Linked DNA regions of Pontimicrobium sp. SW4. The protein of the gene in region 1 interacts with the protein of each later gene in a pairwise test. Links are inferred from orthologs where the notes say so. Each region holds a gene or a part of one and is shown in the gene's direction. Other genes may lie near its edges.

The links.
Region 2: the proteins of ABGB03_RS14435 (region 1) and def interact in binary tests that used the Escherichia coli proteins (3 or more experiments, as listed by UniProt). The link is inferred for Pontimicrobium sp. SW4 from one-to-one orthologs.

Annotation. Positions count from the first base shown.
Region 1 is NZ_CP157199.1:3,145,139-3,160,230, reverse strand. What follows is about bases 10,056-12,991. They hold ABGB03_RS14435 (aspartate-semialdehyde dehydrogenase), read left to right. Parts: upstream 10,056-10,996; coding sequence 10,997-11,986; downstream 11,987-12,991. Other genes in these bases: ABGB03_RS14430 (hypothetical protein), read left to right, coding at 12,114-12,991; mscL (large conductance mechanosensitive channel protein MscL), read left to right, coding at 10,477-10,878; alr (alanine racemase), read left to right, coding at 10,056-10,406. In the rest of the region: ABGB03_RS14520 (carboxymuconolactone decarboxylase family protein), read left to right, coding at 1-481; ABGB03_RS14515 (hypothetical protein), read left to right, coding at 1,218-1,799; ABGB03_RS14480 (slipin family protein), read left to right, coding at 3,302-4,402; ABGB03_RS14475 (hypothetical protein), read left to right, coding at 4,610-4,798; ABGB03_RS14470 (M28 family peptidase), read right to left, coding at 4,824-6,545; ABGB03_RS14465 (uracil-DNA glycosylase family protein), read right to left, coding at 6,580-7,152; rsmI (16S rRNA (cytidine(1402)-2'-O)-methyltransferase), read right to left, coding at 7,152-7,823; ABGB03_RS14455 (hypothetical protein), read right to left, coding at 7,824-8,558; ABGB03_RS14450 (thymidine kinase), read left to right, coding at 8,660-9,307; more of alr, read left to right, coding at 9,300-10,055; more of ABGB03_RS14430, read left to right, coding at 12,992-13,208; ABGB03_RS14425 (FG-GAP-like repeat-containing protein), read left to right, coding at 13,232-15,092.
Region 2 is NZ_CP157199.1:748,528-763,642, forward strand. The notes cover bases 7,887-10,845. They hold def (peptide deformylase), read left to right. Parts: upstream 7,887-9,050; coding sequence 9,051-9,641; downstream 9,642-10,845. Other genes in these bases: ABGB03_RS03530 (2,3,4,5-tetrahydropyridine-2,6-dicarboxylate N-succinyltransferase), read right to left, coding at 7,887-8,286; ruvX (Holliday junction resolvase RuvX), read left to right, coding at 8,554-8,964; ABGB03_RS03545 (DUF5606 domain-containing protein), read left to right, coding at 9,701-10,117; ABGB03_RS03550 (MATE family efflux transporter), read left to right, coding at 10,442-10,845. Outside these bases: ABGB03_RS03485 (HD domain-containing protein), read right to left, coding at 1-833; ABGB03_RS03490 (L-threonylcarbamoyladenylate synthase), read right to left, coding at 881-1,444; ABGB03_RS03495 (lipopolysaccharide kinase InaA family protein), read left to right, coding at 1,523-2,269; ABGB03_RS03500 (glycosyltransferase family 2 protein), read right to left, coding at 2,276-3,031; ABGB03_RS03505 (CDP-glycerol glycerophosphotransferase family protein), read right to left, coding at 3,041-4,090; ABGB03_RS03510 (phosphocholine cytidylyltransferase family protein), read right to left, coding at 4,099-4,779; ABGB03_RS03515 (Stealth CR1 domain-containing protein), read right to left, coding at 4,822-5,766; ABGB03_RS03520 (ATP-grasp fold amidoligase family protein), read right to left, coding at 5,802-6,716; ABGB03_RS03525 (hypothetical protein), read right to left, coding at 6,798-7,466; more of ABGB03_RS03530, read right to left, coding at 7,471-7,886; more of ABGB03_RS03550, read left to right, coding at 10,846-11,767; ABGB03_RS03555 (hypothetical protein), read left to right, coding at 11,771-11,998; ABGB03_RS03560 (phosphatase PAP2 family protein), read left to right, coding at 12,002-12,568; ABGB03_RS03565 (glycosyltransferase family 39 protein), read right to left, coding at 12,558-14,189; ABGB03_RS03570 (lipid-A-disaccharide synthase N-terminal domain-containing protein), read right to left, coding at 14,179-14,805; ABGB03_RS03575 (glycosyltransferase family 2 protein), read right to left, coding at 14,805-15,115. UniProt on the Escherichia coli protein: Removes the formyl group from the N-terminal Met of newly synthesized proteins. Requires at least a dipeptide for an efficient rate of reaction. N-terminal L-methionine is a prerequisite for activity but the enzyme has broad specificity at other positions.

The DNA of each region.
Region 1 (15,092 bases):
ACGTCGTCCAGCTATTTCTAAAGCGTTTATTAATTTAAATAAAGCGGTAATGGCTAATGAAGGACGTGTGACTTCGGCTTTAAAAAGAATGATTGCTTGGGTAAGTAGTAACTCTACTGGTTGTAGATATTGTCAAGCACATGCTATTAGAGCTGCTGAACGCTATGGTGCAGAACAAGAACAGTTAGATAACATTTGGGAATATAGAACGCATCCTGCTTTTAACGAAGCGGAACGTGCTGCTTTAGACTTTAGTTTAGCAGCAAGCCTAGTACCAAATGCTGTTAATGAAGATATTAAAAAACGACTCCATGAGCATTGGAATGAAGGCGAAATTGTGGAAATGTTGGGAGTGATTTCATTGTTTGGCTACCTCAACCGTTGGAATGATAGCATGGGAACAAGTATTGAAGAAGGCGCTGTTGAAAGTGGTGAACAATATTTAGGAAAACATGGTTGGGAGAAAGGGAAACATGTTTAATTCGCACTAAAATTTGTTTTGTATAGCATAAAAATCACATATTTGCAGCTAGAATTGAAAAACACAATAGTACATATTGCACCAAAATCACTGTTTTGCCAGTGGGATTATCGAGGAATGAATGAATTATTTCTACGACAAGGACGTTATGTATCTATTTTTAATCATTAAATAAGAGATGATTTAAACACAAAAACTATAAATAGTACGAGCGTCCAAGAAATTGGACGCTTTTTTTATGAAAAAAATCAAAGAATTTGAAAATAACTTTTAAAAACTAAAATATTAAGCATTGAAGAGTAAGCAACTGGGAGACAAACACTTGCACACAAACTCAAGTATCCGTTAAAAAACGGACAGGAATTCCTTTGTTTAATTTTAAACATAACTAATTGATTTTCAGTAAATTAAATTAAAATTTTATTTGTTTTTTTAAAAATAGTTTTCATCTTTGCATCGCAGTTTTAAATAACTATTGCAAAAAAATATTAATAATTAAAAACAAGAAGCCATGCTAAGATATATGATAGCATTACAACCTTTAAGTTATGACCTCGAGTCATTTACAAGGCTTCGGTATTTTCTGTAGATAACTTTCCAGAAAAGAATCCGAAGCAAACAAACTGTTTCGGATTTTTTTATTCCAAAATTTTAAGAGTACATCAATCTGATCAGTTTTAAGAGCATCCTAAAAAGATGCATTTAAGACAGTAATAATCTATTTAATAAAACGAAAATGGAAAATAATTTATATAACAACTATTTATTCCGAGCCATTGAAGCATATCCTTATGAATTGGAAAAAGCGATAGAAGCACTAAACTATGCACTATCATACAATCCAAAAAGTGTTAAAGCGCTTTGCTTAATGGCAAGAATACAAAATGAACAATTAGGTGATTATGAGTTAGCAAAAGAGTTTTACGAAAAAGCTTTGATGAGTCGTTTAGATATTCCTGATGTGTATCCAGACTATATAAGACTTTTAATAAATAATGAAGATTATGAAGAAGCTCAAAAATTAATTGAATTTGCGAGACAAGTAAAAGGAATTGATAAGGCTGGAATAGAACTAACTCAAGCAAGCTTGTTTGAAGCTAATTTAGAGTTAGATAAGGCCGACAAAGCCTTAAATGATGCAAAGCTTTTAGGTATGAATAATGACTTTATTAATTATGTTGATGAAGTGATTTCTCGAGTTAATAAAAAGCGAAAAGTTTTAAATAAAATAAATCGAGAGGCCGAAAACAAAAAAACTGAAACTGTAGACAAACCAGAGACAAGCTGGTTCCGAAATCGGTTAAATAATTTATTATAAAAACGAAAGGAGAAAAAATCGGCAATCTTGTCTTGCCGATTTAATGGGAACTCGTCAACGTTGGAGAGTTGGTGCAGATTGTAAACCTGTTGCTTAAATGCTAAGAAAGTTCGAATCTTTCAGTTCCCACAAACAGTATCGTAGTTCAATGGCTAGAGCGCTCGGTTGTCTCCCGAGAAGTTGCGAGTTCGAATCTCGTCGATACTGCTAAGCAGTTCAAGAGATGAGAAGTTTACCCTGAGCGCAGTCGAAGGGAGTCTCGTCGGTACTGCAAAACTGAGAAGATAACGATGGTTGTTTACTCGCTTTGGAAGTGAAAGGTTGTAGGTTCGAATCCTGCTTCTCAGACAAAGCTGCTCTATTAGCATAGTGGTTAGTGCATCTGGTTTTCTCCCAGAAGACAAGGGTTCGATTCCCTTATAGAGTACAAAATGAGATATAGCTTAATAGGTAGAGCATCGCTCTCATAAGGCGAGGGGTTTAGGTTCGATTCCTAATATCTCAACAAATGCAGGAATGGCGAAACGGTAAACGCACTCGACTTAGAATCGAGAAACTGGGAGTTCGAATCTCTCTTCCTGTACTAATACTCTACTAGCCCAATTGGAAGAGGCAACAGTTTTAAGCGCTGTTAAGTCCAAGTTCGAATCTTGGGTGGAGTACAATTAAACTCATGGTGTAATGGAAAGCACTCAAAGCTACGGACTTTGAAGTATAGGTTCGAATCCTATCTGTTCCACACTAAAGTATCAAGCGGTCTTGTTGGGTGTTTCGGTATAGCACTATTGTATAATACGATGCAGCGATGTATTTCGTCTTATGTTCAACTAGACTTGAAGGTTTGTTGATTACCAAAAATCAACTCAAGTTCGTGTGGGTTCGAATCCCACTGTCCTTATATAGGATATGGCGGAACGGAAGACGCGCTAGATTTTGGTTCTAGAGAACAGTTGACATTCTGTAAAGTGTCCACAAGCACAGGTTCGATTCCTGTCGAGGTCACTAAAGTTAGATCTCGTAGCTCAGTCTGGTTAGAGCACTGCACTCATAATGCAGGTTGAAAAAGCTCATCATCTTTTAAAACTGATGGCCAATGCAGTTTGTCACACTGCTCAATAAAAAAATGACAGAAATAGTGGATAGCAAGTCGGCTTTAATAAAACATTAGTGTTCAATAAAAGCAGTCTTGAAAGTGCCTTGAAATACTGATTTTTAATAGCAGACATTTTTACTGCTTTGTATTAAGAGAATTGTATAAATCTGAATATCGATTCATATTGTTGTCACAATACTTAACACTAATTATAGACACTATTAATATGAGTATTTCCGCACCAGAAAGATGATTTGCTTTCTACTATTTTAATGATGAAAAAAGTTTGAAAAATATACTTCAATTAATAATGAACTAGTCATTACAAGTTGAAGTTGGCAACCCTTCCGTTACAGGTTTTGCCACGTCCATAGTGGACAAATTAGATTGTTTAATTTAAAATTTAGAAATGATGAAACGAGTAAGAATTAATGCGGGAAAAGTAGGATTGGTATTCAAAAAAGGTGATTACAAAAGAGTAATTACTCAAGGAAAGCACTGGCTTGGTTTTAATGAGCGTGTGTTGGTGTATGACCTTGCAAATACCTTTGTGGCTCCAATAGCTTTAGAACTCTTACTAAAAGACGAAATGTTGGAAGCAATGTTAGACATTATTGAAGTTAAAGACAGTGAGCTAGTTTTAGTTTACGAAAAAAGAAACTTCAAAACCGTTTTAACAGCTGGACGTTACGTGTACTGGAAGGGTTTGATTAAACGTGAATTTGTGCGTGCCGATTTGAGCAAAATTTATATTACTGAAAAAATTGACAAATCATTATTCAGTAATTATGAATTGAGCAAATACATCAGAACTTTTGAGGTCGCCGCTTACGAAAAAGCTGTGCTTTTAGTTGATGATGTGTATACAAAAACTCTAGATGGAGGTACATACAGATTCTGGAGAAACGATACTACAATTAAAATTGCTAAAGCTGATTTACGTCAGTTGCAATTAGAAATTGCTGGTCAAGAATTGTTAACTAAAGATAAAGCTGCAATTCGTATCAACTTTTACACACAGTATAAAGTAACAGATATTGAAAAAGCTTTACTAGAAAACAAGGATTATGAAAAGCAGTTATACATTGCTATGCAATTAGTATTACGTGCTTACATTGGTGCTTACACATTAGATGAATTGCTAGAGCGTAAAGAAAATATTGCGGAAGCAGTATTTGAAGATGTTAAGGCAAGTGCATCAAAATTAGGTGTTAATGTTTTAAGCTGTGGTATTAGAGATGTGATTTTAACTGGAGATATGAAAGAGATTATGAATCAAGTTTTAGTCGCACAAAAAAAAGCTCAGGCTAATACTATTACAAGACGTGAAGAAACAGCTTCAACACGTAGCTTGCTAAATACGGCAAAGTTGATGGAAGAGAATAACATGCTGTACAAGCTAAAAGAAATGGAGTATGTTGAAAAAATCGCTGAGAAAATTGGTGAAATCACAATCTCTGGCAATGGAGGTGTTGTAACACAATTGAAAGAGATTTTCTCTGGAAAATAAGTGGGTGTTTAAATGCGCTAGTATAAAACTAGCGCATTTTTTATTTTAAACCTTACTAGAAATAGTGAGGTTTTCTCTTTAATAGTTTTTAATCGTTATGAACTACTTAATGCAATAGATTTGTTTTGATTTCTACTTATGTTGTCATTTATAATCGTTCCAAACCACTTAATATAATAGATTTGTTATGTTTAATACATGTGAGTTATGAAAACATATTTAATAATAGGAGTTATTAGTTCAATTGCTTTAGTAATTAGAACACACATCAAAGAAAAAGAGAAAAGAAAAAGAATCTTAGAATTTAAAGAGATGGACAATTCTAAAATAAATGCCATCGGAAATTATGAAAAGAAATCTTCTTTTTGGCAAAGAGTTAAAAACAAAAAAAGATGAATAATTTTGTTTTAAGAAGCTTCCTTTATTTAGTTCTCAAAACTTCCAAAACAATCTTCGCTTTATCGCTAATCGCTTTTTGAGTTGCTTCAATGTTAGATTTAATTTGGCTTTCATCACTTACCATATCACTTGTGGTACTTGCTGCTTTTACATACCAATCTTTCCAAGTGTTAATAATTTCGATTTGCTCTTCTAGAGTATCACCATTTTCAATAGCTAATTCACTTTGTTTTTGTTCTTCTTCTAGACGATTAATAGCTGCTGCTTCTATGCTTTCTAAAACTCGTTTTGCAGTAGTTTCATCTGAGTTTACCAACTCAATTGCAGAGACCAATGCACCGGTTGCAACATTCTTTAAAGTAGTTTTAGAAACCTTGTCGATTCTGTCATTATCTGTGTGGTAAAACTGGTCGGTGAAATGCCAAAACAACACACTTGGAATATTCCCTCGTAAAAATGGTACATGGTCGCTTCCGCCTTCAAAAGGATTGGTATTCACGATCCAGTTAGCACGCTTTCCTTGTTCCTTAAATTTTTCAATTACAAAATCGTTTAAATAATGAGGTGTCATGTCTTCAACTTTTAATGGTCGTCCTCCCCATTCAGTATGTTTATCGTTTCCTCGTGTCCAAATAGCACTTGGATCTGGCATTTTTTCAATTAGAAAAGAACCTCCAGTTTTTTCAGTATCTTCTCCAACCATGTCCAATGATATTCCCCATTTAATATCTTTAGCTCTAATACTATCTTCTTCTACATAACGTCTTGTTGACACAATCTCGTCTCCCCAAAGGAAGGTTAATGTTCTCTTTGGTGAGAATCTTCCATCTTTAAAAAGTTTAGCTGCAACAGAAGCCATTTCCAATGTAGCTCCAACACCTGAAGCATTGTCGTTAGCTCCTGGTTCTTGAACATGCGCACTAAAAGCCAAACGCTCTTTAGGCAATTCTCTACCCTTAATATCTGCGACAATTGTTAATTCTTCCGAAGGGTATATGTTGGTTTCAACTTTTACATTTAACGTGGTTTTTCCATTCGATAAGCTATTTTTTAATCGCTCTTTAGCTTCAAAAGACATGGCAATTCCCCATGCTTTGCTCACAGAATCTAATGGAATTGAGCGAAACTGGATAGATGTTGTGTTTTTTTCTGGTTGTAGATAATCAGGGTTATTATAGGTAATGATACCAACTGCGCCTCCTTCGGTAACTGCAGTTTTAAATATTCGCCCTGGATGAGTTTCAGCAAACACAATTTTTCCTTTTACATCTGTTTCTCCTAGCTTTTTTATGTCTTCTATATAAACTACCTCAGCTGTATCGCCTTCTTCGGCTGTGCTATACGAATTTAGATCTATCATATTTCGGTTTGTTACATGACTAAGTAGAGGACTTTCCTCTCCATTGATGATTACCGTAGCATCAACCGATTCCCACGTAGGTCTTTTTAATGGCCTTGTTTCAATTCGGTAGGTTAAAAAGTCATCTTCAGTAGCATTTTCTTCTAAAACATAACCGTCTTTTTCAAGCTGTTCGGCAATTCTGTAAACACTTTTATTAAATCCTGTATTCCCAACAACACGCCAATACTTTTCTACAAATGCAGTAGTTTCATAGGCTAAATCTCCTGTGAGCTCTTCATTTACTATATCAAAGTATTCTTGGATAGTTATTTCGTTGGTCTTTTTGCATGAAAAAAAGATGATTGTAAATGCTGTTAATAGGTAAATGAATTTTTTAGACATAATCGTGAAGTGTTTAGACTATAATATTACAACTTTATGAGATAATTTTAGCAACTTTATTTTTAAGTGTTGGAACAACCTCAGCTTCAAACCAAGGGTTTTTTGTTAACCAAAATCGATTTCTAGGTGATGGATGAGGCATTACAAAATGCTGAGGCAAATATTTTGAATAGTTGGCAACCGTTTCGGTAAGTGTCTTTTTAGCTGAATCTTTTAGATAATACTTTTGAGCATACATCCCAATTAAAATAACGAGTTTAAGGTTTGGCATTAAATTAAATAATGATTCATGCCATTGTGGTGCGCATTCTGGTCTTGGTGGCAAATCACCTGTTTTTCCTTTTCCAGGGTAACAAAACCCCATAGGAATTATGGCAAATTTTGTTTCGTCATAAAAATCTTCATCCGGTACACCTAGCCATTGTCGTAGTTGCTTTCCACTAGCATCATCCCAAGGAATCCCAGAATTATGAACTTTCGTTCCTGGTGCCTGACCAATAATTACGATTTTTGAATTAGGATGTGCAGACACTACTGGTCGTGGCCCAAGCTGTAAATGCTTAGAACAAATAGTGCATTGGCTAATATTGTGAAGTAATTCTTGCATTATTTAAGTCCAGCAACAACAATTACAATTTCACCTTTTGGTGGCTTATTTGTATAATGCTCTAATACTTCTTTGGCTGTTCCTCTAATGGTTTCTTCATAGAGTTTAGTCAATTCTCTAGATACAGAAAGTTGTCTGTCTTCACCAAAATACTCACAAAAATGAGTCAAAGTTTTAATAAGCTTATGTGGAGATTCATAAAAAATCATGGTTCTGGTTTCTTCAGCGAGTAGTTTTAACCTTGTTTGACGCCCTTTTTTTACAGGTAGAAACCCTTCAAACACAAATTTATCGTTTGGCAATCCTGAATTCACTAACGCAGGTACAAATGCTGTTGCTCCTGGTAAACAGTCTACTTCAATATTATTTTCAATACACGCTCTTGTGAGTAAAAATCCAGGGTCAGAAATAGCAGGCGTCCCTGCATCACTGATTAAAGCAATGGTCATTCCAGAATTTAGTTTTCGGATAATTGCCTCAACCGTTTTATGCTCATTATGCATGTGGTGAGACTGCGAAGGTGTATTAATATCAAAATGTTTTAATAGTTTGCCAGAAGTTCTTGTGTCTTCAGCTAAAATCAAATCAACTTCTTTTAATACCTCAATGGCTCTTAAAGTTATATCTTGTAAATTCCCTATAGGCGTTGGAACAATATACAGTTTGCTCATTTACTCAAACTTACTTTGAATAATGTCCATGAAACGTTGTTCAAACTCTTCCTTACCCTCCCAATGGTTATAATCTGGCTTAATAATATTTTGGATTAGCGTACTCACCTCTTCAAAATTTTGAGATGTATTAATTTGAGACACAACGCGTTCAAAATCTTCACTATTACCGTCAAATAAATGCTTTATAAAAGCTATTTTATCGTTTAATCCAAAAGTCAAAGCTTTTCCTTTTAAAGCATCGTTTAATGTTTTTTTGGTATCTTCTTTTGCTTGAGTTTTTGTAGGGCTTACTGCCTCAAAAACTGGCATATCTTTAAATCCTGCTGTCAATTCTTCAAAGGCATCATCTACAGGGATAACCGATTTAAGAAAATCATCGACTCCCTGCGTTTCTTGAGGCATTTGAGCGACAATATCTTTAATCTTTTCAATAGCAGGCTCCATAATACCATCATCTTCTATTTCATCTAGATTTACATAAATTCTATCACCGACTTCAACATTATCGCTTACTTTATTGTTGAACGCTTGATCTAGCATACCAAAAAAAGAGGAGTCACTTCCAATGGTTGGTATATTATCTTCAAAATTTTCTTGAGCAAATTTTAAAACAGATAATTTTTCATACAATGCCTCAACTTCAGCATGCATTTTTAAAACATCTTCTTTCCCTTTTAATTTTAGAATTCTATGCGCTATACTAATTAGCTCTGATTCTAGTTTCTTCTTCATAACTTTTAAATTTAATGCGCTTTTCGTTTTTGATTTTTAATAAATTTACGCCACCTTTATACAAACGAATATTTGCATTATTTTAGTGTTAAAATTACAAAATGTTTCTCGAAAATACAGTAAATCATAAAGAACAATTTGGTTGGATTGAAGTTATTTGTGGCTCAATGTTCTCTGGAAAAACAGAAGAATTGATTCGCAGGCTTAAACGCGCTCAATTTGCAAGACAAAAAGTTGAGATTTTTAAACCTACTGTTGATGTGAGATATGATGATGAAATGGTTGTTTCACATGACTCAAATGAAATACGTTCAACACCAGTTCCTGCGGCTGCTAATATACCTATTTTAGCTGATGGTTGCGATGTGGTAGGCATTGATGAGGCTCAATTTTTTGATGATGAAATTGTAAGAGTTTGCAATGATTTGGCAAATAAAGGTGTAAGAGTTATTGTTGCTGGATTAGATATGGATTTTAAAGGAAATCCATTTGGGCCAATGCCTAGTTTAATGGCTACAGCCGAATATGTTACTAAAGTTCATGCGGTTTGTACAAGAACTGGAAACTTAGCACAGTACAGTTATAGAAAAGCAAAAAGTGACGATTTAGTTTTATTAGGCGAAGTTGACGAATACGAGCCTTTAAGTAGAGCTGCATTTTATAAAGCCATGTTAAGAGACAAAGTGCGTAACATGAATGTGAATGATGCTGAAGAAGTTTCTTCAAAACTAAAAACTGGTAATGGTTAAGGCTCAGGAAACGGTTCTTGAAATAAACCTAAATGCGCTTACGCATAATTTTGAATATCTTAAATCGAAACTTCAAAAGAACACTAAATTTTTAGCAGTAGTAAAAGCATTTGCTTATGGTAGTGATGCTGAAGAAATTGCACTTCATCTTCAAGGATTAAATGTTGATTATTTTGCTGTAGCTTATACATCAGAAGGTGTTATACTTCGTGATGCAGGTATAACTAAACCCATTTTGGTATTGCACCCACAGCCTGTAAATTTTAAAACAATTATTGATTACTGTTTAGAGCCTAGTTTACACAGCGCTCGTCTTTTAAAAAGCTTTATCTATTGTGCCGAGAAAGAAAATCAGTCAAATTACCCTGTGCATATAAAGTTTAATACAGGTTTAAATAGGCTTGGCTTTTGGGAAAATGATATTGATTATATTTTGTCTCAGCTAAAAGACAATCATTCAATTAAAATAGCGTCTATTTTTTCTCATCTTGCTGCTAGTGAAGATTTAGGAGAAACAGAGTTTACTAAATCTCAAATATCTAGCTTTAAGAGCATTTCAAAAAAATTAGTTGATTCTTTAAGTTATATGCCCTTTCTTCACCTTTGTAATACTTCCGGTATTTTAAATTATCCCGAAGCGCATTTAGATATGGTAAGAAGTGGTATTGGGCTTTATGGTTTTGGTAATTCTGAAAAAGAAAGCAAAAACCTTAAACCTATAGCTGCATTAAAATCGGTGATTTCTCAAATACATTATATAGAAAAGGGAGAAACTGTTGGTTATAATAGGGCTTTTAAAAGCAGTGCTTCTAAAAAAACCGCAACCATACCAATTGGTCATGCAGATGGTATTGGTAGGCACTTTGGAAACGGTAAGGGATTTGTGTTTATCAATAAAGAAAAAGCGAATATTATTGGAAATGTTTGTATGGATATGATTATGGTAGATGTAACACATATTAGGTGCAATGAAGGTGACGAAGTAATCATATTTGACAATCAACATACAGCCGAAAATTTAGCCGAATCTGCTAATACCATATCTTATGAATTAATTACCTCTATTTCAAGACGTGTAAAACGAAAAATTATAAAATAATTTTAAGATTATTTTAACATTTAATTTTTTTCGTATTTTAGAGCTTAATTAACTAAAACATTAAACTATTATGCTTAAAGAATTTAAAGAATTTGCAATGAAAGGCAACTTAGTCGATATCGCTGTTGCTTTTGTAATGGGTGCTGCTTTTAACAAAATAGTATCTTCATTCACTGGCGGAATTGTATCTCCGCTCATTGGATTAGTATTCAAATCAGATTTTAAAGATCAAAAAATGATACTCCAAGAAGGTGTTGCTGACGAATCAGGAAATATTGTTGGCGAAGTCGCTTTAATGTGGGGAGAGTTTCTTACAAATCTTATTGATTTTATTATTGTTGCTTTTGTAATGTTCTTAGTTATAAAAGGCATCAATAAAATGAAGAAAAAGGAAGAACCTGCTCCTGCTCCTCCAGCTGGACCATCTGACAATGATTTATTAACTGAGATACGTGATTTGTTAAAGAAATAACATATTATCTTTACTTGTTAAAAAGCCCTTGTTTTTAAAAAACAAGGGCTTTTTTTGTGAGATTATTCAAGCATCAAATGAATAAATAACTACTTTTGCTTTTCAAAATTTAAATTAGATGAAAGTAGCTATTGTTGGCGCTACCGGAATGGTAGGCAATGTTATGTTAAAAGTTCTTGAAGAACGTAATTTTCCTATATCGGAATTAATACCTGTAGCCTCAGAAAGAAGCATTGGAAAAAGTATTGAGTATAAAGGGACTTCCTATAAAATTGTTAGTATTAGTGATGCTATTTCCATGAAGCCAGATATCGCTTTATTTTCTGCTGGAGGAGATACATCTTTACAGTGGGCTCCAAAATTTGCTGAGGCAGGAACGACGGTTATTGATAATTCTTCTGCCTTTAGAATGGATCAAGACAAGAAATTAGTGGTTCCTGAAATTAATGCTCAAGCTCTTACAAAGCAAGATAAAATTATTGCAAATCCTAACTGTTCGACCATTCAATTAGTTCTCGCTTTAGCTCCATTGCACAAAAAATACAAAATGAAGCGTGTAGTTGTATCGACCTATCAGTCAGTTTCTGGAACAGGTGTGAAAGCAGTACAACAACTTGAAAATGAAATAAACGGTATTGATGGAGAAATGGCGTACCCTTACCCAATTGGAAGAAATGCATTACCACATTGCGATGTTTTTCTAGAAAATGGTTATACAAAAGAGGAAATGAAACTAGCCAGAGAGCCACAAAAAATATTAGACGATAGAACTTTTTCTGTAACTGCTACTGCAGTAAGAATTCCTACAGCTGGAGGGCATTCTGAGTCGGTAAATGTTCAATTTGAAAACGACTTTAACTTGCAAGATGTACGTGAATTATTAGCGAAAACTGAAGGCGTCATTGTGCAAGATAATCCAAGTGCAAATATCTATCCAATGCCAATTTTAGCACATGGAAAAGATGATGTTTTTGTTGGCAGAATTAGAAGGGACGAAACACAGCCTAATACATTAAATATGTGGATTGTTTCAGATAATTTACGCAAAGGAGCAGCTACTAATGCTGTTCAGATTGCAGAGTACTTACACGCAAACAGACTATTCTAGCTTAAGCCCTGTTGTTTATAGGAAAAAACTGCCTTTCAACATATTGTATGGAATTTTTGGCATTATAACTAATTAATTACTAGCGGCTTTCCCTTTTAATTAAATTAGCTATCCAAATTTTCTATAAATGACAAAAAAATACTCCTGTTTAATAGGGCTTTTGCTATTTGTATTTTCTTGTACATCGTGTTCGGAAGAGGATAGTTATGTACAAGTTGAACCTGCACCCACATCTCCCGTTTCTCTAAACTTAGAGAATGTTCCTTATTCAACACTTTCAGAATACAATTTTTTTGAAGGTAAAATGTCTGATTTAAAACCTGTTTATGGTGTTCTACCGTACAAAATTACAAGTGGGTTATTTATAGACTATGCAAAAGCACAAACATTTGTCTGGATGCCAAAAGGCTCTAAAGCAAATTATGTTAACGACCATAGTGTATTAGATTTTCCTGATGGAGCCGTTTTAATTACCAGTCATTATTTTGAAAATGTCTTACCAGAGAAGAACAGAAAAATGATTGAAACTCGCCTTATTATAAAAAAAGAAGGAGAATGGATTTTAGTTAATTATAAGTGGAATGATGAGCAATCTGAAGCATTTTACACAACTGAAGGCAGTTTTGTTAATGTTAAAATTGAAGACAATAATGAAACAAAAGCTGTTAACTATAAAATACCATCATATAATGAGTGTTTCACTTGTCATAACAAATATGATGAAATATTGCCTATTGGTCCAAAACCCCAGAACATAAATGAAGACCTTCTTTTTAAAGATGGGATTAAGAATCAATTAAAAAAATGGGCGGAATTTGGATATTTAAACACCTCAAATATTCCTTCTGAAATAGTTTCGGTAGTTGATTGGGCAGACATATCACAACCTTTAGACTTAAGAGTTAGGTCATACCTAGATATTAATTGTGCACACTGCCATACAGATAAAGGCTACTGCGAATATGCGCCAATGAGATTTTCTTTTAAAGACACCTACGATTTTGTAAATATGGGTGTTGACGTTGAACACAATTTTGAACTCGAAGAAGGCTTATCCCATATTGTGGCTCCAGGAAAACCAAAAGAATCAGCTTTGCTATTTAGGCTTAAATCAACCTTAGACGAATATAAAATGCCAATTATGGGAAGAAACCTTCAACATAAAGAAGGTGTTCAGCTTATAGAGCAATGGATTAACTCATTAGAAAACACGAATCAATAAAATATTATAATATCCCAATCATTATGAAAACAAAATTACTCTTTTTAATCATTTGCATAGCGCCTTTTGCTATTAAGGCTCAAAGTAGTTCAAATACTTGTGCAACAGCTGATAGCGCAACTCATATAACAAGCGCGGGAACCTACTCAATAACCTCTTTTGATGGTACTGCACCAGTTCCAGGTTGTTCTCCTGGTAGCATTGCTAGTAATGGTGAGTGGTTTGCTTATACACCAACTAACGATTATCAAGTTGAAATTTCTTCAGATATTGCCGGAAATGACGGAAAGGATACTAAAGTTCAGGTATATGATGGAACTTGTGGCTCTTTAAATTGTATAATTGGTAATGATGACTATGATAACTATACTGTTTATGCTCGTTTATCTAATGTTAAATTTACCGTTCAGGCAAACACAACATATTATATTGCTTGGGATAACAGGTATGATTCTTCTTCTTTTGATTTTACACTAACTGAAGCGCCTGTATTAGCTATTAGTTTTAATGAGCAAGTAAGATCTGGCGGAGGAACTTTAAGGGGTGCTGTAGATATGAACAATGATGGATTAGATGATATTGTATCCATCGTTGCTAAAAATGTAAATGATAGTAATGTTTATGATATAAATATTCAAGAACAAGTACCAGGCGGAGGATTTACAGGTCATGATTACCCAGTTTCGGCACCCTATAGTGCTTCATGGAGCTTAGCTGCTGGTGACTATAATGGTGATGGATACAATGATCTTGTTTGGGGAAATGGTTCTGGAGTAAATATTATAAAAGCAACTAATAGTGGAACCGATTATGCCATTGTAGAAACCAAAAGCGGCATTTTTACACAGCGTACAAACTTTGTGGATATTAATGAGGATGGTCGTTTAGATGTTTTTATCTGTCACGATATAGCGCCAAACATTTATTATATGAATGAAACCAGTGGTTTAGAATTCTATCAAGGTGCAGATGCAAATGGAGTTCCTGAAGGTTTAGGTATTTATCCATCTGGTGGCAACTATGGTTCTGTTTGGGTAGATTACGACAATGATGGCGATATTGATATGTTTTTGGCAAAATGTGGTGGTGGAGAAGAGAGACGAAAAAACCAATTATTTAGAAATAACGGAAATGGCTCTTATACCGAAGTTGCTGTAGCTGCAAATTTAGCTGATCCTATTCAAACTTGGTCTGGAGCTTGGGGAGATTATGATAATGATGGTGACATGGATGTTTTTATTGGTGGCTATAGTGGAGCATCACATAAAATGATGCGTAATAATGGTGATGGTACATTTACTGATGTTACTGCAACAACAAATTTAGGATTCTTCACTTACACAGGTATTGATAATGCTCCTGTGGACTTTAATAACGATGGGTTTATAGATATTCTCTCTAACGGAAATGTTTTACTAAACGATGGCAACTCTACTAATATGTCATTTACTGCATATACTTCAGGAATGCCACCTCAAGGTGCTATTGGTGATTTAAATGATGATGGGTTTATGGATGTAACAAGTGGTTCTAAAATATATTATAACAATGGAAACCTTAATAATTACTTTAAAATAAAGTTAGTAGGAAATGGTCTAAACAAGGCTGGAATTGGAGCACGAATAGAAATTACTACTAGTTCTGGAACTCAAATACGTGATGTTAGAAGTGGAGAAGGGTTTAGATATATGAATAGTTTAACGACGCATTTTGGTCTCGGTACTGATACTAATATTACATCTGTTAAAGTATATTGGCCCTCTAATACCGTAGATATTATTAATAATGTTAGCGTAAATCAATCTATTACTTTGGCTGAAGGATCTACTCTAAGTACTCAAACTGAGACTTTCGCTGAAGATCTAACGTTGTTTCCAAACCCAG
Region 2 (15,115 bases), 2.4 Mb from region 1 along the record:
AGCCAAACATCATTTGTGTGTTTTGAAATATTATCGACAACTTCTAATGTATGGTAAAAATTGTCCTTATGTCGTTGACCTTCGACTTCTTCAATACCTTTTAATGCTGTTAGCTCGGGTAGAATATACTCTAATAATCCTGTTTTTTCTAGTAATATAAACCCTAAAGAAGGCTTGTCACATTCTAATATTTTATTTAGTTCGGTAACAATGCGTTCTTTAGTAATAATAGCAATACGCTTGTTATTTTTTGTAATTGCGTTTAATGAGGTGTCTTCAATCTCGAAACCTAATTGAGTTGCAAATCTTATGGCTCGGAGCATACGCAAAGGATCATCACTATAAGTTATATTTGGGTCTAAAGGTGTGCGAATTATTTTTTTATTTAAATCTAAAACACCATTAAACGGATCTAATAATTCTCCAAAGCCATCTACATTTAAACTAAAAGCAAGCGCATTAATAGTAAAGTCGCGACGATTTTGATCGTCTTCTAGTGTACCATTTTCAACAACAGGATTTCTACTATCTTCGGAATAAGATTCTTTTCGAGCTCCAACGAATTCAATTTCTATATCTTCAAACTTAAGCATTGCTGTGCCATAAGTTTTAAATACTTGAATTTTTGGAGTATTAGGAAGGTTTTTTGATACTTGTTTGGCTAGTTTAATACCGCTACCAATAGCAACAACGTCAATATCTTTATGAACTCCTCTATTTAAAATATAATCTCTAACAAAACCACCAATAACATAGCTTTCTAAATTCAACTCGTTAGCCGATTTTGAAATAACCTTAAAAATGGGATGCGCTAATGCTTGTTTGTAATTCATTCAATAAATCTGTATCAAAATGCTATTAAAGAAATAATAATTGATTTTTATTTTCTAATAACTTTAACTAGTCCATCACTACTCAATTTAATTATTGATGAGGCTTTGGTAGATTTTTTTTTGCGATCCAAATTTACAACATAGTCAACACCTTTTAAAATCTCTTGACTTATTTCTGAGTAAGATTTTGGTGAAGGTTCGTTGCTAATATTAGCTGAGGTAGAAACAATAGGCTTTTTGAACTTTTTTATAAGCTGATTACAAAAACTATGATTAACAATTCTTATGGCTAATGTATTGTCGTTTGCTACTATATTTTCAGCAATATGCAAGGGTTTGTCGTAAATTATGGTTGTAGGCTTATTAGCATATTTTAAAATATCGTAAGCCACCTCAGGTACTTCTTCAACATATTGATTTAGCATATTGAAATCACTAACTAAACAAATCATGGATTTAGATTCTTCACGTTGTTTAAGTCCATAAATACGTTTTATAGCGTTATAATTTGTAGCGTCACAACCAATACCCCAAATGGTGTCAGTCGGATATAATATAATGCCACCTTGCTTTAAAATTTGCAGTGCTTCATTTACTTCTTGATCAATCATGAACAAATATTTAAAAACTTAGATGGCAAAGTTAGCATTAGTTTTCTACTTTGTTTTAAAACTTTGTATTATTGCTATATGAATAAGGTATTTCATAAAATATATAAAGATTTAGAATCAGATATTGATCATTTCATTGAGTCTTTTGAAACTTCGGGTACATCAATAAAAGATAAAAGGAATAAATTAAAACTATTCAAGTTAAATAGTGTCGTTATTAATATTAAGGGGTTTAAAGTGCCTAATATTATTAATCGAATAGTTTACAAATTTTTTAGAAAGAGTAAAGCTCAACGATCATTTAATTATGCTAATAAACTTTTAAAATTGGAGATAGGAACACCACAGCCTATTGCGTATTATGAGTTTGCGAATAATGGACTTTTTTATAAAAGTTATTATGTGAGTGAACAAATTGAATACGATTTAACCTATCGGGAATTAATAAATGATTTTGATTACCCAGACTATGAAAACATTTTGAGGGACTTTACCAAGTTTACTTTTAAACTACATGAGAATAACATTCACTTTTTAGATCATTCACCAGGAAATACACTTATTAAAAAAGAGAATGGTACTTATAAGTTTTATTTGGTTGATTTAAACCGAATGAAGTTTGAGCCAATGTCATTTAATGAACGTATTAAGAATTTTGCAAGATTAACAGAGCATAAGGCTATGATTGAAATTATGAGTGATGAATACGCAAAATGTATGAATGCTGAATTTAATGAGGTTTTTAACAAAATGTGGAAGTATACGCAAGAGTTTAGACAAAGTATCCAAAGAAAAAAACGGTTAAAAAAGTTAGTTAAATTTTAAAAATAATTATTGTCTTCCTCTTCTTAATAGCCAAAGTTTTACATAGCGCATAAATACAACGTAGCCTTGTAAATAGCCAATGGTTAAGCCTACAAAACCATCTCTAAAACCACTCTGGATTATATAATGCTTAAAGAATCCCCAAAAAGGTTTTATAATAAAATGATAAGGTGTCAGTTTGCCTGTTTTTTTATCATAATCTTTTGCTTGAAGTGTTGCATAACGGTTTAGTTTTTCGATGTACTTATCAAAAGTAGTATAGGTATTATGATAGAACTTGTTTTTTAATTTAACTACTTTACCATTAACAATAAGTTTTGCATGGACTTGTTTGTCTTCATATGTGCATAAATCTCTTTTAAAAAGTCTAATTACGCCATCATTTCTCCATCCACTATATTTAACACGCTCGCCCATAAAATGATTATTTCTACCTATCCAATAGGCAGCAGCATCATTTTCAGGTTTGTTGAGTATTTCTTTTATTTCTTGTTCAAGCTCAGGAGTTACCCGCTCATCAGCATCAACTAGTAAAACCCACTCATGTTCAGCTTGAGGAATAGCCCAGTTTTTTTGAGAAGCTGAATATTTATACTCTCTTCTTATGACTCTAGTAGCTAAATCTAGAGCTTTTTCGTAAGTTCCATCGATACTAAAACTATCAACAACTAGTATTTCGTCAGCAAATTTTACAGAAGCAATTACATCTTCAATATTATGAATTTCGTTTCCTGTTGGGATAATTGCTGTAAGCTTACTCATTAATAATATTTAGTATTTGTTTTGTTTTCCGAAAATAGAATAAATTTTAAATCGTCTTAAAAATGATAATTTTCTCTTACTTGGAACACCATTAGTTTTTATGTAATTTTCTGTCGCTTCTACCATTCTAAGTGCTGAATTACCATCATTATATGGATGAAACTGCTGACAAATATAACTTCTAGATTTAGCATAAGGATCTTTAATAAGATTAATTTGTACTAATTTTTCTAGTTCATCGTATTCACTGGAATTTTCCCAATGAATTTCTTTAGATATATTATTAAAAGTAATGGCTGGCTTATCTAAAAGTAAAAACTCATAGATTACAGATGAAGTATCACTTATTAATATATCTGCCATTAATAAAAATTTGACAATGTTCTTTTCGGTTTGAAATATAACATTAGGAGTAGTATTAGCTAATTCTTGATAATTTTTTAACCATTGCTTATCCATTAAAGGATGAAACTTTAAGAAAATTAAATAGTTGGAATTGTTATCTGCAAGTTTTTTTATCTGTTCAATTAAAAAAGGAGCTGATGTTAATTTAGGAGAAAAAGTTGGTGCATAAAGTAAAACATATTTAGAAGTATGCTTTTTAATTAAATTATTTTTCTCATTATTATAAATAGTTTTATCTCTACCATAAATATCTAGTTTTGGCCAACCTGTTTCTATAACATCGAAGTTCTTGTATTTTGTTTTTAGACTATTAAAAGTATTTGTAAAATATGGTCCTTGTGTAAGGTATAAATCAAAATAGTGTCTTATTCTAAAATGACCTTTTTTTTCTCCAGCTAAACCATGAAATATTTGTGTTTTTAAACCTCTTAAGTAATGCGGTACTTGATTTCCAGGAATAAAAATGACATCACTTTTATAAACTTCTAAATCGTATATTTTATTAGTATGTTTGTCTTTTTTATAAGGAAAATCACTAAGTATTTTATCTGCTACATACCAAATGTAATCATAACCTTTATCTACAAGAACTTTTTTTATTGGTTCTAAAATTCCAAAGGAATAATTGTTTTGACAAAATAATATAAACTTCATTTTATATACTAAAGCATGTTATTTGCATTTTCTAAATCTTCAGCAAAATCTATTTCCATACAATTATACATTGAAATGTTTACAGCTTTTATTTTTAGATTGTCTTTCTCTATTGCAAGTTCTAAGCCTCTTTCAAAATAATCATTAGCATCACATTCTTCTAATCTTTCGATAAACTTAATAATGTCGTTAGAGGAGATGTAATTAATCCCTACTGCCTCACCAAGACCATTTTTGACAATTTTTGAAAGCTCTTTAATGTAACCATCTTTAAGTGTGTATTTCACTTCTTCTTCAGCTACTTTACTTGTATTTACAGCAACAAACGAGATATTTTTTTTAATGTATGGATCTAGAACATTAAAAACTTGTTCGTCAAAAACTACATCACCATTAAACCATAGGACAGATTCATTTCGATGTTTTTTTAAAGCTTGTAATAAGCTTTTTGAAGTATTTGTTCTGTCAAAAAAAGGATTATATACATAAGTTAATTCGGGAAAACGTTCCATAATTAAGTCTTTTTTAAAGCCAACTACTACATTGATATCGTCAATATTGTACTTTAAAGAAATATTTTCTGTTTGCATTTTCATAATGCTCTTGCCATTTTTTAAAGGTGTTAGCGGTTTTGGAAATGGGTTTCCAAGCCTTGATCCAATTCCAGCTGCAAGAATTATTATTTTCATAAATGAAGTTTTTTTTAATATTAATTAAATAAAAAAGAGCTTTTATGTTATACGCTTTTCTAACCATTGTAATATATAGTTTAAAATGGTTGGCGGACAAAGATCTAAACTTTGTAAACCTAGAAACAACTTTCGGTTATATTTTTTGTTTAATTTAAATTTATACCAAAATAAAGGCTTTTTATAAGATCTTAAATAAATTAATTGCAAATCGTTTTTTAAAACGCATGTTTTATTCTTTATTTCTATATGATTTGCTAAACCTTGGGGTGTAAATTGGCTTTCACTTCTAAACTTATGTTTTATATTTTCTATAAAAACTTTTGGATTAGCTTTAAAATAACTTTCAAAAGTTGATTTTCTAAGTGGATGTGGTGTATGTCTAAAGTTGTAATACTTTTTAAAACCAATAAGTTGTGCTGCTTTTTGTTGTGCAGATTTATGACCAACTTTTATTTTTTTGAATTTTTTGTAGAATATGTCTTTATGAAATTTTAACCATTTTCCTCTTAATATTGGGTACCCATCCTTAAAGAAGTCGCTAGGTTTTGTGTTATTAATTAAGAAGAAATCATCGTTAAAATAAATAAAATGTTCCGCTAAATTGGGTATTCTGTGCATGCACGTTTCTATTGGCCTGCAATTAAAAGTTGGTAAATATTCATTATAACCTTTAAAGATGATACTGTGATCAATTATGGATACTTTTTTATAATGATTCTCAATGCTTTCTGAAGTCAAAAAAATTGGTGATTGATTATCAGTAATAATAAATATATTTCTAATAAAAGGCGCGAATTTTAAAATAGAATCAATAGTAAACTTTATTTCATTTACTTGATCAAATCTAGTTCTAAACTTCTTTGAATTAATTTTTTCTTTGTCTTTAATATAAGGTAGTATTTTTTCTTTATGCTTTTCATCATTTCCATCAACCCATAGAATTACTGCGTCTATTGGGTGGTTTTTAATTTTGTCTTTTATCATAATTTACATCAAATGGAAAACGGAATATTAAAGAATTAGATTATTTTGGTAATAACCTTTTGCCCTTCTTTGAGTTTTGGAAGTGTAAAATAATCACCAATAATGGTATTATATTTATCAGGATAAAAATCCTTTCTTCCATCCGAAGGATAAAAAGTCATTTCTCCAAAGATAGCTTTTCCGTTAATAGAGTAAAAATCAACACGTACAAAAGGGAAATTGGTAGCTAAGATTTCGGAAAGTTTTATCATCTCTTCAAGATTAATGGGCTTTTCGATACCAGCAGAGATACTTTTATAAGATTTGCTTTTACCAAATGGCAGTAAATTAAAATTCAAATCAAAACACCCTTGTTTGTGATCGTCTTCTCTATCTATATGTACATCTATAAATTTTGCAACGCCATCAAAACAATAAAATTTATAATCAGTAAGTGCACTTTTGCCACTCTCTATTAAAATTTTTTCAGCAATTAACCTTGGTTGTACACTTTTATAAGCCCACTCTTGTCCAGCACGATAGTATTGATTTTTGCCTAACCATTTTTTGAATAAGCGAGTGGCTTTACCTTTATTAAGTTTATTTTTATCTTTTACTATTAGATTATGGCCACTTGTATGAGTTGCTTTTATTACGAACTGATTTGGTAATTCATTAAATGGAACGTCTTTAGCTTTTTTATAAACACCATAAATTTCGTTAAGATATTTACTGCCAATTTTTTCTTTAACATACTCTCTAACTGCATATTTATCTACTAGTTGATTAAGAACCTTTGGATGATAAAAAACTTTATACCATTGAATTTTTTCATTAAACTCTCGTGGGTTCTCTAGGTTTAATTTTTTACCAGTATAATATTCAAAAAGATAATGTGCATAAATTTTTGGAGGTAAAAATCGCATTTTTCGCAACATTCTTAAACTGAATTTACGTATACTTTTTAGCATTATTTAAATAGTTTGAGCAAATATAAAATAAAATTTATAGCTATTTTTAAGAGCTATTTGATTCGTAATAAAGGTGAATAGTCACTTTAATAGATAACCAAATCCATCTCTTACATATTGTTTACAAGGTGCACATTTGCCACAAGGTTTTTCGTTAGATTTATGACAAAACCAAGTTAGTTCCATTAAATCAGCAAAGTTGTTTTCTTCAGCTATAGTTTTCATTTCAGGTTTCGAAATAGTAACCAAAGGAAATGTCATGTTTGAAAAGAGATACTTTCTTGAAAAACCTATCTTCTTAGTGTTCAACCTCCAATTTGATCCTATTTTTTCATCCTTAAATTCAATAAGTTGGTCAAAAAGAAAAAACTTATCTAAGTCTTCATTGTGCAACGATAGCTCTAAATCTTTATATTCATATTTTTTTGCTATACAAGCTAACCAGTAGTATTGTTTACCTAAATTCACTTTATATCTAAGAAACTTATGTATTACTTTTAATGATAAGTTAGAAGGAATATCTTGCCTTTTAATAATCTTTAGCGGAAGTATTTGACCTTTTGAATGTTTAAATTTTAAATCTATTCTGCTGGAAATATTCTCTATTGCTTCCAGTTCCTTGCTCGAAGATATCCTATTATGATCAATTACATAAATTGGTTGAATTGTTGCTCCTAGACGATACAATTGAATAACCCTAAATGTAGAATCCCAACCTCCAGTCCATAGGACGTTATTTGTTTTTGCCATTTAATTAAACGGCTACATTATGAGTTCGCAAAGCATCATTAAGAGAGGTTTTTTTATTGGTACTTTCTTTACGCTTACCAATAATTAATGCACAAGGTACATTATAATCACCAGCTGGAAATTTTTTAGTGTAACTACCAGGAATCACCACAGAACGAGCTGGTACACGACCTTTTAGTTCTAGAGGTTTATCTCCAGTAACATCAATAATTTTTGTTGAACCTGTAAGCACAACATTTGCACCTAAAACAGCTTCCTTTTCTACATGGACACCTTCTACTACAACACAGCGTGATCCAATAAACGCATTATCTTCAATAATTACTGGAGCTGCTTGCAATGGTTCTAATACACCACCAATACCAACACCGCCAGATAAATGCACGTTTTTTCCAATTTGTGCACAACTACCAACAGTTGCCCAAGTATCAACCATAGTGCCTTCATCAACGTATGCACCTATATTTACATAACTAGGCATAAGTATAGTTCCAGCCGAAATATAAGCTCCATGTCTAACGACAGCATGTGGAACCACACGTATTCCTTTTTTGGCATAGCCAGTTTTTAAAGGGATTTTGTCATGAAATTCTAATGGACCAACTTCAATAGTTTTCATTTTTTGGATTGGAAAATATAAAACTACTGCTTTTTTAACCCACTCGTTTACTTGCCATCCATTACTAATTGGTTCAGCTACACGTAATTCTCCTGAATCTAATAAATGAATCACTTCTCTAATTGTAGTAATAGTCTTTTCTTGGTTTAAAAGCTCTCGATTCTCCCAAGCTGCTTCAATAATCGTTCTAATTTTCTCCATTTAGTATAAATTTCGATACAAATATAAAAGTATATATCTATTAAGAGTAATTTGAATTGATATTGAACATAAAAATGTGACTTTGTTAAATAAACTGTGTCTTATTAACAGTATAGCTAAAAAGCATTAACCTTAAACTAATTAATTGCTTACTTTATTTTGGTTAATATTCTAAATTTTTTGTCAATTGAAGATTTAGAAAGCCCTGAATATTTTAAAACTCCCTAATTAGGGAGTTTTTTATTTACCTTTGCATGACAAATTATTATGGGAAGAATTTTAGCATTAGATTTTGGAAAAAAACGTACCGGAATAGCCATCACAGATGAATTACAAATTATTGCTTCTGGCTTAAAAACTATTGAAACAGTAGAGTTAATGTCTTTTTTAAAAGAGTATGTTTTAAATGAAATGATAGAATTGTTTTTGGTTGGAGAACCTAAACAAATGGATTATTCTGAATCTGAAAGTGAAGTTATTATCAAGCCATTTATTAAAAAGTTAGAAAAAGAGTTTCCTAATATTCCAATAATAAGAGTAGATGAACGCTTTACATCTAAAATGGCGTTTCAAACTATGATAGATAGCGGATTAAAAAAAGGCAAACGGAGAAATAAAGCTTTGGTTGATGAAATTAGTGCTACTATAATTTTGCAAAGTTATTTATATAATAAATAGTTATATCTACTCATTCCTTTTTAAAGGAGTTTTTATTTAAAAACCGATAAGTATTGTATTTTTGCAAAACTTTATAAAATGTAAAAATGATTTTACCGATTATTGCTTATGGCGACCCTGTATTAAGAAAAAAGGCAAAAGTTGTTTCTCTAGATTATCCAAATCTTGAAGCGCTTATTGCGAATATGTACGAAACAATGTATAATGCTTTTGGTGTTGGACTAGCTGCTCCTCAAGTAGGATTATCTATTCGTATTTTTTTGGTAGATGCGTCTCCTTTTGCTGAAGATGAAGAACTTAATGAAGAAGAGCGTACACAACTAAAAAATTTTAAGCAAACATTTATTAATGCAAAAATCTTAGAAGAAGAGGGTGATGAGTGGGCGTTTAATGAAGGGTGTTTAAGTATACCAAATGTTAGAGAAGATGTTTTTAGAAAGCCTAAAGTTAAAATTCAATTTCAGGATGAAAATTTCGAAACTCATATAAAAGAATTTAATGGAATTTTAGCAAGAGTCATTCAGCATGAATACGATCATATAGAAGGCATTCTATTTACCGATAAAATTTCAACTTTAAAAAAACGACTCATAAAAGGGAAGCTTTCAAATATATCAAAAGGCAAAACAAACGTTGATTATAAAATGCGTTTCCCAGACTTGAAAAAAAAGCGATAATATTTTAATAAATATTTAAAACGAATGATATATTTGTCGCGTTTAAAAAATAATACACTATGAGCTTAGAAAAGATTTTATCAATTGCACAAAAACCAGGACTCTTTAAGTTAGTAACACAAACTAGAGGAGGTTTTATTGCGGAGTCTTTAATAGATGGCAAAAGAGTATCTGCTAACCTTAGAAGTAATGTAAGTTTATTAAGCGAGATTGCTGTATATACCTTAACTGAAGAAGTGCCTTTAAGAAAGGTGTTTAAAAAGATTAAAGAAAAGGAAAATGGTGCAGAAACAAGTGTAACTCATAAAGACAGTAAAGATGCTTTAGAAGAATATTTCTTTGAAGTATTGCCAGATTATGATGAAGATAGAGTATATGTAAGTGATATTAAAAAAATCATCAAGTGGTATAATTTATTGCAAAAAAATGATTTATTAAATAATCTAGAGGAAGAAACCTCAGACGAAGAAGAATAAAAAAAGGGAAATGTACATTTCCCTTTTTTGTTGAAACCTTTTAACGTAAGTATTAAAAATCCCTCTAAAATATATAGCTAAAAGTTTCTACTATTCATATTTTATAATAAGTAATAGCAAATAGCAGCGTAAATTTAATGGAATTTAACTATTAACCGAAAAAATATTTCATTTTTTTTATTAACAATTTCTCTATTTAATACTTTTACTCTCAATTAGATAATCCAAATTCAAAGGCTACCTTTACACTTCTTAAAAAACTACTAAGTGCTTTCAATTTATACTAAAGAGTTTAAATACAATTTAAAACTAGCAACTCCAGTAATGCTAGGTATGCTAGGGCATACCTTTGTAAGTTTGGTTGATAATATAATGGTAGGTCAATTAGGATCTGCTGAACTTGCAGCAGTATCACTTGGTAATAGTTTTATATTTATAGCCATGTCTTTGGGTATAGGGTTTTCAACAGCCATTACACCTTTAATAGCTGAAGCAGATTCAGAAAAAAACTTCAAAAAAGGAAAGTCATCTTTTAAGCATGGTTTGTTTTTATGTACAGTTTTAAGTTTAGCGCTTTTTGTGTTAATTCTACTAGCAAAACCTTTAATGTATTTAATGAAACAACCTGAAGAAGTGGTTGTTCTGGCTATGCCTTATCTGGATTTAGTAGCTTTTTCGCTCATTCCTTTAATTATTTTTCAAGGATTTAAGCAGTTCAGTGATGGTTTGTCGTTAACAAAATACCCAATGTATGCAACCATTTTAGCGAATGTTATAAATGTAGCTCTAAATTATGTATTGATTTTTGGAAAGCTTGGATTTTCGCAAATGGGAATAGTTGGTGCGGCAATAGGCACATTAGCTTCAAGAGTTATTATGCTTTTTTTCTTATGGTATTTACTTAAAAACAAAGAAAAATCTAAAGCATATGTTACCAACATAAAGTTTTTTGTGTTGAACAATAGCATGATTAAAAAAATTCTAAACCTAGGATTCCCAAGTGCAATGCAAATGTTTTTTGAAGTTGCCATTTTTACAGGAGCTATCTGGTTAAGTGGGTTACTAGGAAAAAATCCGCAAGCAGCTAACCAAATTGCACTTAATTTATCATCTATGACTTTTATGGTGGCTATGGGGTTAAGTGTGGCAGCAATGGTGAGAGTAGGAAATCAAAAAGGATTAAAGGATTTTAAAGAACTTAGAAGAATTGCATTTTCTATATTTTTATTAGGACTAGGATTAGCTTTTATTTTTGCAATTTTATTCTTGTTATTTCATAAAATGTTACCAACAATATATGTAGATTTAAATGATGCTACTAACTTTATTGATAATACAGAGGTAGTATCTATTGCTGCAAAGCTATTAATTGCAGCAGCAGTTTTTCAATTGAGCGATAGTGTGCAAGTAACTGTTTTGGGTGCACTTAGAGGATTGCAAGATGTTAAAATACCTACCATCATTACTTTTATTTCTTATTGGATGATAGGATTTCCAATTAGTTATTTTTTAGGTAAGGAAGATGCCTACGGTAGTTTTGGTATTTGGTTAGGGTTATTGGTAGGCTTAACTTCAGCTGCAATTTTATTGTATCTTAGGTTTAATTATCTAACAAAACGTTTAATTTCGCAAGAAGAAAACAATATGTAATATATGGAACTTCCTAAATTTATTCTTGGAGATAACACCGATTTGCCAAACGCTATTTTTGTAATTCATACTGAATTCCCAAGATTTATTATCAATCTTGAAAATGACGAAGTAGAGTGGTTTGAAGATTTCGATCAACATGATGAAAAAGAATTGTTGAGCGAAACAGAAAACTTGATTGAAGAAGCGTCTCAATTTTACGATAGAGAAGTAAGCAGATATGATGAGTAAAAGATGTTAGACTTAATATTACAATACGATACCGAACTTTTTTTATTTCTAAATAATCTAGGAAACACAACTTGGGATGGATTTTGGCTAGTAGTAACTAATAAGCTTACATTTATTCCTCTATATGCTGTGCTGTTATATTTAATTTATAAGCATTTAGGATGGAAAACCTCATTATTATTGGTTTTGGTTATAGCTGGAATGATTACGTTTACTGATCAGATTACTAATTTATTTAAAGATAGTTTTCAGCGCCCAAGACCATGTAGAGTAAATGACTTAGAAGGGTTAATACGCTATGTAGCTCCAAGGTGTGGTAAATATGGTTTCTTTTCTGGTCATTCATCTAACTCAATGGCAGCAGCAGTTTTTGCAGGGTTATTGTTGAGACCATATTATAAGAAGTTGATTTTTATACTCCTTTTTTGGAGTGCAGTTGTTGCATATAGTAGAATTTACGTAGGTGTTCATTATCCGTTAGATATTATTTGCGGACTCGCTTTTGGAGCTTTTGCAGGTTTTATATTTTATAAACTACAAATCTACCTTAGAAAGCGTTTTATTTCTTAGTAAAGATATAGAGCTTGCTTACCAATCTTTTTTTGTAACCTCTTTCTCCATTCGCTTTTCTATTAAGATTGAATACTTCTTTTGGTTGAATAATAAAGGTTTCTTCCAAGAATTGTAATTGGTGTTTTTCTAATTTTTTAGATAAAATCGCAAACTTGGATTCTGATGGAAAGTTATACGTTGAATCGGTATGTATTTGTGGGATTTTTGTTCCAAATTGCCAAATCATTTCTGGTGCAACTCCGTTAAGCGAGTAGATAGATAAGTTTTCCTTCTCTAATTGCGATTTTAAGCTTGATATTGAATTGTAACTTGCTGTTCCTTGAATTTTTGACAACGGTAAAACTGAAACCAATACAGCGACCATAAAGGCAATACTTAAATAAAAAACCTGTTTCATTTGTTTTCTTTTTAAGTTTAAAATTATTAGTATGCCAATAGTTAGTAAAACCACTGAAGCTAACAAAAACCATAACAAAATAGTTCCAGTTAAAAATGTACCAATAGCAAATCCAACTAATGGGAACAATATACCTATACAAGCAATGAGTCCAAAGTTAAAATAGACAGGAATTGTTTCTTTTTTATCCTTGATATCTTTAAATTTCCTAATTAAATATTCAATATAAAAACCTGTATTAATAGCCATTGGAATTAAAACTGGCATTAAATATCTCGACTTCTTTTCAGGAATTATAGATAGTAAGATAACTGCAAAAATGGTCCAGTAAAAGCTAAACCTATAAGCTTTTAAATTGCTCACTCTAGATTTCATATAAGGGTATAGTAAAGCAATAAACGCAGGAATTGTCCACAAGCCACTTTGTGTAAAGAAGCTCCAATAGTAATAAAATGGACGTACGTTATAACTTCCCCAATTTCCTGTTTCTTTAGAGGTAATTTCATTAAAAGTTATTGGGTCTTCCAATCGCACATATAAATACCACCAACCACCAATAATTAGTGCTATGATAATAAAGGAGAAAATAGAAAATGTCTTTGCTCTTAAATTTTTGAATTTATAGCTGAATCCATAGGCTAATAAAAAAGGTAGTAATAAGGCATACAATGAAATTGGACCTTTACATAAAATGGACAATCCAAAAAATAGACCAGCTATTAAAGTGTGTTTCCAATAATTTGTCTTTTTTTCGAATAGTTGAAACAAATGTAAAATTGAAACAAGCATAAATCCGTGGGTAAAAATATCCCATGGAGCTTCAATAATTATTCCTATAACGTAAAATGAGGTAATAGTTATAAAAGCATTTATTAATGCATGTGTTTTGTTGTTTAATAGTTTTAAGCTTAGTAGATAAGATGCAATTCCTGTAACTGCTACCATCAGTATTCCAGGGAGTCTTAAAGCAAATATATTTTTTATTCCAAAAAGTAAACCAGATAAAGCAGCTAGCCAACTTGGTAATGGTGGTTTTTGGTAGCGCGGTTTACCATTCATAGTGGTTAACAACCAGTTCCCATCATCAATCATTTCTCTAGCTGTAATAAAATTGCGAGCCTCCATTATAGTTACATCAATTACATCGATATTAATGCAAAGCATTAATAACACAATTACAATAATTGACATAATTGGATGTTGCTCAATTTTATTCAGCATCTTGTTTGTGTAAAATAACTAAGTTTCTAATATATATGATAGAGCCTAATAAATGACCAATAAATAACACAGGGTCTTCCCTAATAATAGCATAGGTTAAAATTAAAACAGAGCCTACTAAGCTTAACAGCCAAAACCCTAAAGGTAGCGAAGACGATTTTTTATATTCGGAATATAACCATTGATATACAAAACGTAATGTGAAAATCACTTGCGAAATAATTCCAAGCCATAGTAACCATAATGGAATAGCTTCATTTCTAAATAGCACATCTCTATCAATCACATTATTATTAAAATAATAAATTGCTATAAGAATAGGAAAACTATACAAAAACCATCTTATAGCCCAATGAAATTTTTGCCATTCATTTTGTAATTGAAGGTTTCGTATATAAATAAAATAGGTTAGAGTTTGACCTAACATGATTGCAAAATCATCTCTTAAATAACCATAAATAAATAATAGGAATGAAGCAATTAAACTCAATGTCCAAAACAGTGTTGGCGTAATTACTTTACGTTGTTTTTCCGAAGTAATCCACTGCACTACTAATCTAGAAGAAAATAAGATTTGGGCAATAAATCCAATAGTATATATTAGCCAATCACTCATTAACCTTTTTTGCTAACATCATAGTTAATGTACTTTCGTTTCATCCATAAATAAGCAAAACAATCGCTTAAAGGTCCTAACAATCTGTTCCATAAACCAAATTTTGCTTCTCCAGCAATACGCGGAAAATGCTGCACAGGAATTTGAATGATTTTTCCATTTTGCAACAAAATCATTGCGGGCAAAAAACGATGTAAACCTTTAAACATAGGGATACGTTTTGCATACGCTGTTTTAATCACTTTTAAAGGACATCCAGTGTCATCCATCCCGTCATGTGTAAAAGCGCGTCTGATACCATTGGCAATTT